Regions from separate parts of the Pseudonocardia alni genome, predicted to be linked through region 2. Evidence: riboswitches for the same ligand, from Rfam matches in the RefSeq annotation. Region 2 holds a riboswitch; the other holds the start of a gene.
The links. Region 2 has a riboswitch for cobalamin ahead of metE (5-methyltetrahydropteroyltriglutamate--homocysteine S-methyltransferase). Riboswitches for the same ligand answer to the same signal wherever they lie in the genome.
Positions count from the first base shown of each region.

Region 1 (4,409 bases), 1.3 Mb from region 2:
GCCGCGCTCGTCCTGGACCGGACCTGTCGCTGCGGGGAGCCGCACGGCAAGCCGCGCCTGGCCGGGCGCGGCGACGACCCCGGCTTCTCGCTGACCCACTCCGGCGCGCTGGTCGGCGTCGCGGTCGGGACCGGCCCGGTCGGCGTCGACGTCGAGGCGCACCGCCCGCTGTCCGGCCTCGACGGCCTCGTCCGGCACGCCCTCTCCCCCGCCGAGCTCGCCGCGGGCACGCCCGACGGCACCGGGTTCCTGGTCACCTGGACCCGCAAGGAGGCGCTGCTCAAGGCCACCGGCGAGGGCCTGTCGAGCCCGATGGACGCGATCACGCTGTCCCCGCCGCACGCCCCGGCCCGGGTGCTGGGCTGGACCGGCACCGGCGGGAACTGGTGGGTCGCCGACGTCGCCACCGGCCTCGACGACCACCCGGGCGCCGTCGCCGGGGCGGGACCGGTGGCCCCGGTCGTCACCGTCGCCGACGGCGACGCGGTCCTGTCGGTGCGCCGGGGCACGATGCACGGGTGATGGTGAGGTGACCGCGGCGGCCGACCGCTGGGTGCTGCATCTCGACATGGACGCGTTCTTCGCCTCGGTCGAGCAGCTGACCCGGCCCACCCTGGCCGACCGGCCGGTCCTGGTCGGCGGCGCGGGACCGCGCGGCGTCGTCGCGGGGGCGAGCTACCAGGCGCGGGTGTTCGGGGCCCGCTCGGCGATGCCGATGGGGCAGGCGCGGCGGCGCTGCCCGCACGCGACCGTCCTGCCGCCCCGGTTCTCGCTGTACAAGGCGCTGTCCGAGGAGGTCATGGCCGTCCTCGGCGAGTTCTCCCCGGTGCTCGAGCCGGTGTCGGTCGACGAGGCGTTCGTGGAGCCGCCCGACCTCGTGGGGGCCTCCCCGGACCGGGTGCGGGAGTGGGGCACCCGGCTGCGCGGCGCGGTGCGCGAGCGCACCGGGCTGCCCGCCTCGGTGGGGGCCGGGTCGGGCAAGCAGGTCGCGAAGATCGCCTCCGAGCTGGCCAAGCCGGACGGGCTGCGGGTGATCGCCCACGCCGAGCAGGCCGCCGTGCTCGACCCGCTCCCGGTGCGGTCGCTCTGGGGCATCGGACCGGTCTCCGGCGAGGCGCTGCGGAAGATCGGGATCGAGACGATCGGACAGCTCGCCGCGATGGACGCCCGCGAGGTCGCCGGGGTGCTGGGCGGTGCCGTCGGGTCCGAGCTGCACCGCCTGGCCCGCGGTGTCGACGACCGTCCGGTCGCCCCGCGCGGCGCGGCCAAGCAGATCAGCGCGGAGACGACCTTCGACACCGACCTGACCGCGATGAGCGCGGTGCACACCGCGGTGGAGTCGATCTGCGTCGCCGTGCACCGGCGCCTGGTCGCCGACGGCCGGACCGCCCGCACCGTCACGGTGAAGGCGCGGACCGGGGACTTCGCCACCCACACCCGGTCCGAGACGACCCCCTTCGGGACCCGGGACCTGGCGACCCTGGTCGCGGTGGCCCGACGGCTGGCCGAGGGCGCCGTCGGCGAGGGCGGGGTGCGGCTGCTGGGGGTGTCGGTGTCCGGCTTCGGCGACGAGCCGCCACTGGCGCTGTTCGACGCGGTGCCCTCGGAGAGCGGGTGGACGACGGCCCAGGCCCCCGACTCACCGCCCGCGACCGCCGGCCCGGCCGCCGCGGCGGGGGTGACCGTGCTCGACGCATTCCCGGAGAACGACGCAGCCGGCGGGACCGGCGCGACCGAGGAGCCCGGCGACGCGGTCGGGCCGCTCCGCCCGGACCGGCCCGACCGCGAACCCGACCCGGACCGGCCCTGGCGCGCCGGCGACGACGTCGCCCACCCCGAGCACGGCCACGGCTGGGTCCAGGGCGCCGGGCACGGGCGGGTCACCGTGCGGTTCGAGACCGCGCTCACCGGCCCCGGACGCACCCGCACGTTCGACGCCGCCGACCCGGGCCTCACCCGGGCCGACCCGCTGGGCAGCTGGCGGGCCTGAGCCCGGGCCCCGGGTGGGTTCAGCCGATCAGCGGGCTGCGGTGCGGCGGTGCGACGCGGCTGCCCTCGGCGATCCGGGCGCGCAGCGCGGGAGCGGTGCGGGCCAGCCCGTCGAGGACGGCGCCGAGCGCGGCGTCGCCCGCGGGGTCGCCCCCGACCAGCAGCACCGCGGCCTCGGCGGGCCCGGCGGCGGCCCAGGCCCCGATCCGGGCGACGGCGTCGCGCGGCGTGACCGGCTCGACCCGCCACGCCTCGGCGTAGAACAGGGCGGTCGACTCGGCCTGCGGGAAGGCGAAGACCGTCCCGGCCTCCGCCAGCAGGTCGTGCGCACCCGTGCGGGGCGCGTCGTCGCCGGACGGGTCGGTACCGAGCACCACCAGGTCGTGGCTCATCGCATGTCCTCCTCGAGGGTCCGCGCCCTCATCAGTGGGAATCCGCGACGACGGGCAGTGTCCTGGCTCCCGGATCGGTACGCCCTCCCCGGCCTTCCCACCCTCGCGGGCGGTGGCGCCGGTGTGGGGAGGGCACTCCCCGGTGACAGTGGCGGGACCGCGCCGGACTCGCACCGGCTTCCTGTTCCGTCGTCGGCCGGAGCCCATCACGCGACCGGGTCAGCGGTCAACCGTCCCGCGCCCGGCCACTCCCCGCAGATGGTCGAGCAGGTCGTGCTCGGTCAGCGTCCCGAGCAGCGGCCCGTCCGGCCCCTCCCGCACGGGCAGCGCCGCCCCCCGGTGCGCGGCGAGCACCCCGAGGACGTCGTGCACGGAGCCGTCCGGGTCCAGGACGGGCAGCTCCGGGTCGGGCGTCGTGCCGTCGGCGGGCCGCATCACCTGGGCGACGACGACCCGGCGCAGCGCCTCGTCGGTCGGGGTGTCGGCGGCGAGGTCGATCCCGCGTCGCAGCAGCTTGAGCGTGTAGATGTTGTCCCGCGACACCAGGTTGGACAGGCCGGTTGCCAGGACGACGGCGGCCATCAGCGGCAGGATCAGGGCGTAGTCGCCGGTGAGCTCGAACACGATGAGCACCGCGGTGATCGGGGCGTGCGCGGCCCCCGCGAACACCGCCGCCATGCCGACCAGGCCGAACGCGCCGGGGTGCAGGTCGAGCGCCGGGAACAGGGCCGCGGCGGCGTAGCCGAAAGCGGTCCCGGCGGTGCCGCCGACGAACAGCGACGGCGCGAAGACGCCGCCGGACCCGCCGATGCCGATGGTGAGACTGGAGGCGAGGATCTTCCCGACGACGAGCAGGAGCAGGAACCCGACGACGTACCGGCCGCCGATCGCGGCCTCCAGCACCGGGTAGCCCACGCCGTACATCTGGGGCAGCGCCAGCAGCAGCCCGCCGAGCAGCAGCCCGCCGACGGCCGGGCGCAGCCACTCCGGGCCGCGCCAGACGGCGTCGCAGGCGTCCTCGACGGCGTAGAGGATGCGGGCGAAGGCCCAGCCCAGCAGCCCCGCGAGCAGCCCGAGCAGCGCATAGAGCGGCAGCTGGGCGGGGCTGCCCAGGTCGAAGTGCGGCAGGGTCAGGATCGCGCGGTCCCCGGCGATCACCTCGGCGACGACGTTCGCGACCACGGAGCTGATCACCAGCACGCCGAAGGCCTCGGCGCTGAACGACCGCAGGATCAGCTCCAGGCCGAACACCACCCCGGAGATCGGGGCGTCGAACGTCGCGGAGATCCCGCCCGCGGCGCCGCAGGCGACCATCAGGACCAGCCGGGTGGCGGGTACCCGCAGCCACTGCCCGATGGCCGAGCCGAGCGCGGAGCCGATCTGCACGATCGGGCCCTCCCGGCCGACGGAGCCGCCGGTGCCGATGCAGATCCCCGACGCGAGCGCCTTCACCGCGGCGACGGTGGCCGGGATCCGCCCGCCCCGGCGCGCGACGGCGAGCATCACCTCCGGCACCCCGTGCCCGCGGGCCTCCGGCGCGAACCGCTGGACCAGCGGGCCGTACACGAGGCCGCCGAGCACCGGGGCGACGAGCAGGAACCAGACCCCCAGCCCGGGCAGGTGCGGCGAGGCGACCCGGCCGGCGTCGGAGAAGTCCTCCCGACCGGTGACCAGCCAGGTGACACCGAGGATCAGCTCGTGGAACAGCACCGACCCGATGCCGGCACCGATCCCGATGACCGTCGCCAGGCCGACGAGCCCCGGCCGGGTGCCGACGAGCGCGCGGTGCAGCGCGCGGACCGCGGTCACCGGGCACCGTCCTCGGCGGGCACGGGCGCGACGGCCCAGTCGGTCTCGCCGACCTCGCCCGCGGCCTCCGCGAAGCGGCGCAGCGCGTCGCGGACCGCGGTGCGCTCGGCGGCGGGCAGCGTCGCGAGCAGCCGGTGCATCTCGGCGCGGCGCAGCCGGGTGACCTCGTCGACGAGCGCCCGCCCGGCCGGGCTGAGCGCGACGGCGACCTCGCGGCGG
Region 1 is NZ_PHUJ01000003.1:1,486,255-1,490,663, forward strand. Features, by position in the region: gene ATL51_RS07745 (4'-phosphopantetheinyl transferase family protein) at 1-522, shown strand, start outside; gene ATL51_RS07750 (DNA polymerase IV) at 530-1,990, shown strand; gene ATL51_RS07755 (hypothetical protein) at 2,010-2,381, opposite strand; cobalamin riboswitch at 2,417-2,603, opposite strand; gene ATL51_RS07760 (chloride channel protein) at 2,601-4,190, opposite strand; gene ATL51_RS07765 (MarR family winged helix-turn-helix transcriptional regulator) at 4,187-4,409, opposite strand, start outside.
Region 1: another riboswitch for cobalamin. It lies ahead of ATL51_RS07755 (hypothetical protein); the one in region 2 lies ahead of metE (5-methyltetrahydropteroyltriglutamate--homocysteine S-methyltransferase).

Region 2 (4,409 bases):
GGCTCGTCGACCTGGATGATCCGGATCCCGGCGGCCTCCAGGTCTCCTACCTCGTCGCGCAGGGCCAGCCCCACCTGCCGGGCGGTGTCACCCAGCGGCTGGTCGTCACGCACGAACGACCAGGCCAGGATCGTCACCGGGCCGGTCAGCATCCCCTTGACCAGCGCGTCGGACAGCGACTGGGCGAACCGCGCCCACTCCACCGTGATCGGCCGGGGCCGGGACACGTCCGAGTGCAGGATCGGCGGGCGCACGCACCGCGAGCCGTAGGACTGCACCCAGCCGTGCTCGGTGGTGGCGAAGCCGTCGAGGTGCTCGGCGAAGTACTGGACCATGTCGTTGCGCTCGGGCTCACCGTGCACCAGGACGTCGAGCCCGATGTCCTCCTGCAGCCGCACCACGCGGACGATCTCCTGGCGCATCCGCTCGGCGTAGGTGCCGGTGTCGATCACACCGGAGCGGTGCGCGGCCCGATCGCGCCGGATCTGCGCGGTCTGCGGGAAGGAACCGATCGTCGTCGTGGGAACGACGGGCAGGCCGAGCGCCGCGCGCTGGACCGTCGCCCGGACGTCGCCGTGACTGCGCCGGTAGTGGTCGGGGCCGAGCGCGTCGAGCCGGGACCGCACCCGCTCGTCGCGGCGCGCGGTGGCGGCGACCCGCTCCCGGACGGCCCGTGCGGCGTCGAGCTCCGCCGCGACCGCGTCGGGTCCCTCGTGCAGGGCCCGCCCGAGCAGCACGACCTCGGTGACCTTCTGCCGGGCGAACGCCAGCATGTCGACGACGTCGCCGGGCAGAGCCGTCTCAGCGGTCAGGTCGTAGGGGACGTGCAGCAACGAGCACGACGTCGAGACCTCGACCCGCCCCGCGACGCCGACCAGCCGCTGCGCCGTCGCCAGTGCCCGGTCCAGGTCGGTGCGCCACACGTTGCGCCCGTCGACGACGCCGGCCAGCACCACCTTCCGGTCCAGCCCCGGGACCGCCGGGTCTCCCGCATCGAGGGCGTCCAGGTCGGTGGCCCCCGCGACGAGGTCGAGCGCCAGCCCCTCGACGGCCGTGGCGGCGAGCGCAGGCAGGGCGGGTCCCAGCTCCCCGAAGTACGACGCGACGAGGATCTTGGGCCGCCGGGTCGCCGAGGCGAGCCGGTCGTAGGCCCGGCGCAGCGCCGCGACCTCCTCCGGCGTCCGGTCGGCGGCGAAGGCGGGCTCGTCGAGCTGCACCCATTCCGCACCCGCCTCGGCGAGCTCGGCGAGCAGGTCGCGGTAGACCTCGACCAGCGGCCCGAGCAGGTCCAGCGGGCGGAAGCCCTCCGGTGCGCCGCCGGCCGGCTTGGACAGCAGCAGGAAGGTCACCGGCCCGACCAGCACCGGACGGGTGGTGATCCCGCTGCGCAGGGCCTCGCGGAACTCGTCGAGGGCCTTGCGACTGCCCGGCGCGAGCCGGGTGTCCGGGCCGACCTCGGGGACCAGGTAGTGGTAGTTCGTGTCGAACCACTTGGTCATCTCGCAGGCCGGGGCGCCGGTGCGGCCGCGGGCCATCGCGAACAGCCGCTCCAGCGGGTCGGTGACGCGGGCGAAGCGCTCCGGCACCGCCCCGACCGCCAGCGCGGTGTCTCCGACGTGGTCGTAGAACGAGAACGTGTTGCCCGGCACCGAGCCGAGCCCGGCGTCGCGCAGCCCGGTCCAGGTGTCGCGGCGCAGCCCGGCGGCGACGTCGTGCAGTGCGGACGCGTCGGTCCGCCCGGCCCAGTACGACTCGGTCGCCCGCTTGAGCTCCCGGTCCGGTCCGATCCTGGGGTACCCCAGGACGGTGCTGCCGATGGTGCTGCTGGAAGGAATGCTCACGGCCCTCTCTCCTCGCGAGTGCGGTGGAGGACCCGTCGCCGGCACGGGGCGCCTGCGACCGCCGGGCACGACGGTGCCCGGTCGTCCGCCCGGCCCTCCCGCGAGGCCACGGATCCGCGCGCACCGGTCGGCACGCGCACCGGCGGCAGGTCTTCGGACTCACGGGCGCACTGCTCAGACCTACTGGCCGTCGCTTCCCGGGAAGAGCTCCCAGTGCTGTTGACGGCGGTCGTTCCCGTTCACCGCTGCGGGGCAGTCCCGGATTCCCACCGGGTTCCCTCTTGCCTCGTGACGCCCCGTTCCCGGGCCGGCACGAACCGTCGGCGACCCGACACTACCCCGGGCCCGGCGGCCGAACTGTTGCCGAACGGTCCTTGTTGCCATAGATTGGCAGTACTGCCAAGCCCTTCCCGTCACCCGGGTCGAGGGCGACCTCACCCTGCGCCCCTCCGTTCGGAGGGGGAACCTGCCCGGTCTCCCGAGGGGTAATGGCGATCACCCCTGTGCCCGCGGCCACAGGGGTCATAGCGTGCGGTCTCGACCCATCCACCTGCCTCAGAAAGGGCTGACATGCAGGTAGACGAGCTGCTCAAGCCGTTCCCCATCAAGGAGTTCCACCCGTTCCCCCGTGCGCTCATGGGTCCGGGGTCGCACGAGCTCATCGGCCCGGAGGCCCTGAAGCTGGGCTTCAAGAAGACCCTGGTCATGACGTCGGGCCTGCGCGGCACCGACATCGTCAACAAGATCGTCGAGTCGATGAAGTACCACGGCCTCGAGGTCGTGCTGTACGACAAGGTCGAGTCGAACCCCAAGGACTACAACGTCATGGACGCTGTGGGCCTCTACCAGCAGAACAACTGCGACTCCTTCGTCTCCATCGGCGGCGGTTCCTCGCACGACGCCTGCAAGGGCGCGCGCATCTCGGTCGCGCACGACGGCCGCAACGTCAACGAGTTCGAGGGCTTCAACAAGTCCGAGAACCCCTCCAACCCGCCGCACATCGCGGTCTCCACCACGGCCGGCACCGGCTCGGAGACCTCGTGGGCCTACGTCATCACCGACACCACGACCGACCCCGACAACCCGCACAAGTACGTCGCGTTCGACGACCAGTCGGTCACCACCCTCGCGATCGACGACCCGGTGCTGTACTACGACTGCCCGATCGACTACACCGCGCAGTGCGGGTTCGACGTGCTCGCGCACGCCTCGGAGCCCTACGTCTCGCGTCTGGACTTCCAGCCGTCGCTGGGCAACGCCCTGCACGCCATCAAGCTGACCTCGCAGAACCTGCGCAAGGCCGTCTGGAACGGCCAGGAGCTCTCCGGCCGCGAGGGCATGATGTACGCGCAGTACATCGCCGCCCAGGCGTTCAACTCCGGTGGCCTCGGCATCATCCACTCGATCAGCCACGCGGTGTCGGCGTTCTACGACACCCACCACGGCCTGAACAACGCCATCGCGCTGCCCCGCGTGTGGGCGTTCAACATGCCGGTCGTCTACGAGCGCTTCGCCGACATCGCCGAGGCGATGGGGGTCGACACCCGCGGCATGACCAAGCCGCAGGCCGCCGACGCCGCGCTCGCCGCCTCCATCCGGCTGCTGCGCGACGTGGGCATCCCGGAGAAGTTCGCCGACGTCAAGCAGGACACCTACTCGAAGAACCGGCTGGGCACCGGCCCGACCAAGTTCTACGAGAACGCGCCCACCATCGTCGGTGACGCGGCCGACGTCGACCGGATCACCAACCACGTCCTCGGCGACGCCTGCACCCCGGGCAACCCGAAGGAGTGCACGTTCGAGACCGTCCGCCCGGTCGTCGACCACTCCATCAACGGTGACCTGGACGACCTGCTGACCTGATCCGCAGGTCAGTACGTCCACCGTCGCACCAGCGGGCCCAGCCATCCGAGGTGATACTCGGGTGGGTGGGCCCGCTGGCTGCGGCCCCGCTCTTCTCCGCACCAGAGCCGGTGCGGCCCGCGAAGGAGATATCCGCGTGTCCGAGGCTGTCGTCCCCACTGTGACCGAGGCGGCGGACGCCGTCGCCTCGACCGGTCCGTTCGAGTCCGTCGACCAGGTGATCGAGACCCTGCGGGAGCAGGGCTACATCGCCGACACCCGCCTGGCCACGACGGTGTTCCTGCTGACCCGGCTGGACAAGCCGCTGCTGCTGGAGGGGCCCGCCGGGGTCGGCAAGACCGAGCTGGCGAAGATGCTCGCCGTCGCCACCGGGCGCCGGCTGCTGCGCCTGCAGTGCTACGAGGGCCAGGACGAGACCAAGGCCCTGTACGAGTGGGACTACGGCAAGCAGCTCATGTACACCCAGATCCTCCGCGAGAAGATCGGGCAGCTCGTCGAGGACGCACCCGACCTCGCCTCCGCGGTCGACCGCATCGGGTCCCAGGAGAGCGTGTTCTTCTCCGAGCGCTTCCTCGCCCCGCGCCCGCTGCTGGAGGCCATCCGCTCCGAACAGCCCGTCGTGCTGCTGATCGACGAGGTCGACCGCGCCGACGAGGCCCTGGAGGCCGTCCTGCTGGAGACCCTGGGCGAGTTCCAGATCTCCGT
Region 2 is NZ_PHUJ01000003.1:2,813,391-2,817,799, forward strand. Features, by position in the region: gene metE (5-methyltetrahydropteroyltriglutamate--homocysteine S-methyltransferase) at 1-1,841, opposite strand, end outside; cobalamin riboswitch at 1,969-2,178, opposite strand; gene mdo (NDMA-dependent methanol dehydrogenase) at 2,412-3,704, shown strand; gene ATL51_RS13995 (AAA family ATPase) at 3,841-4,409, shown strand, end outside.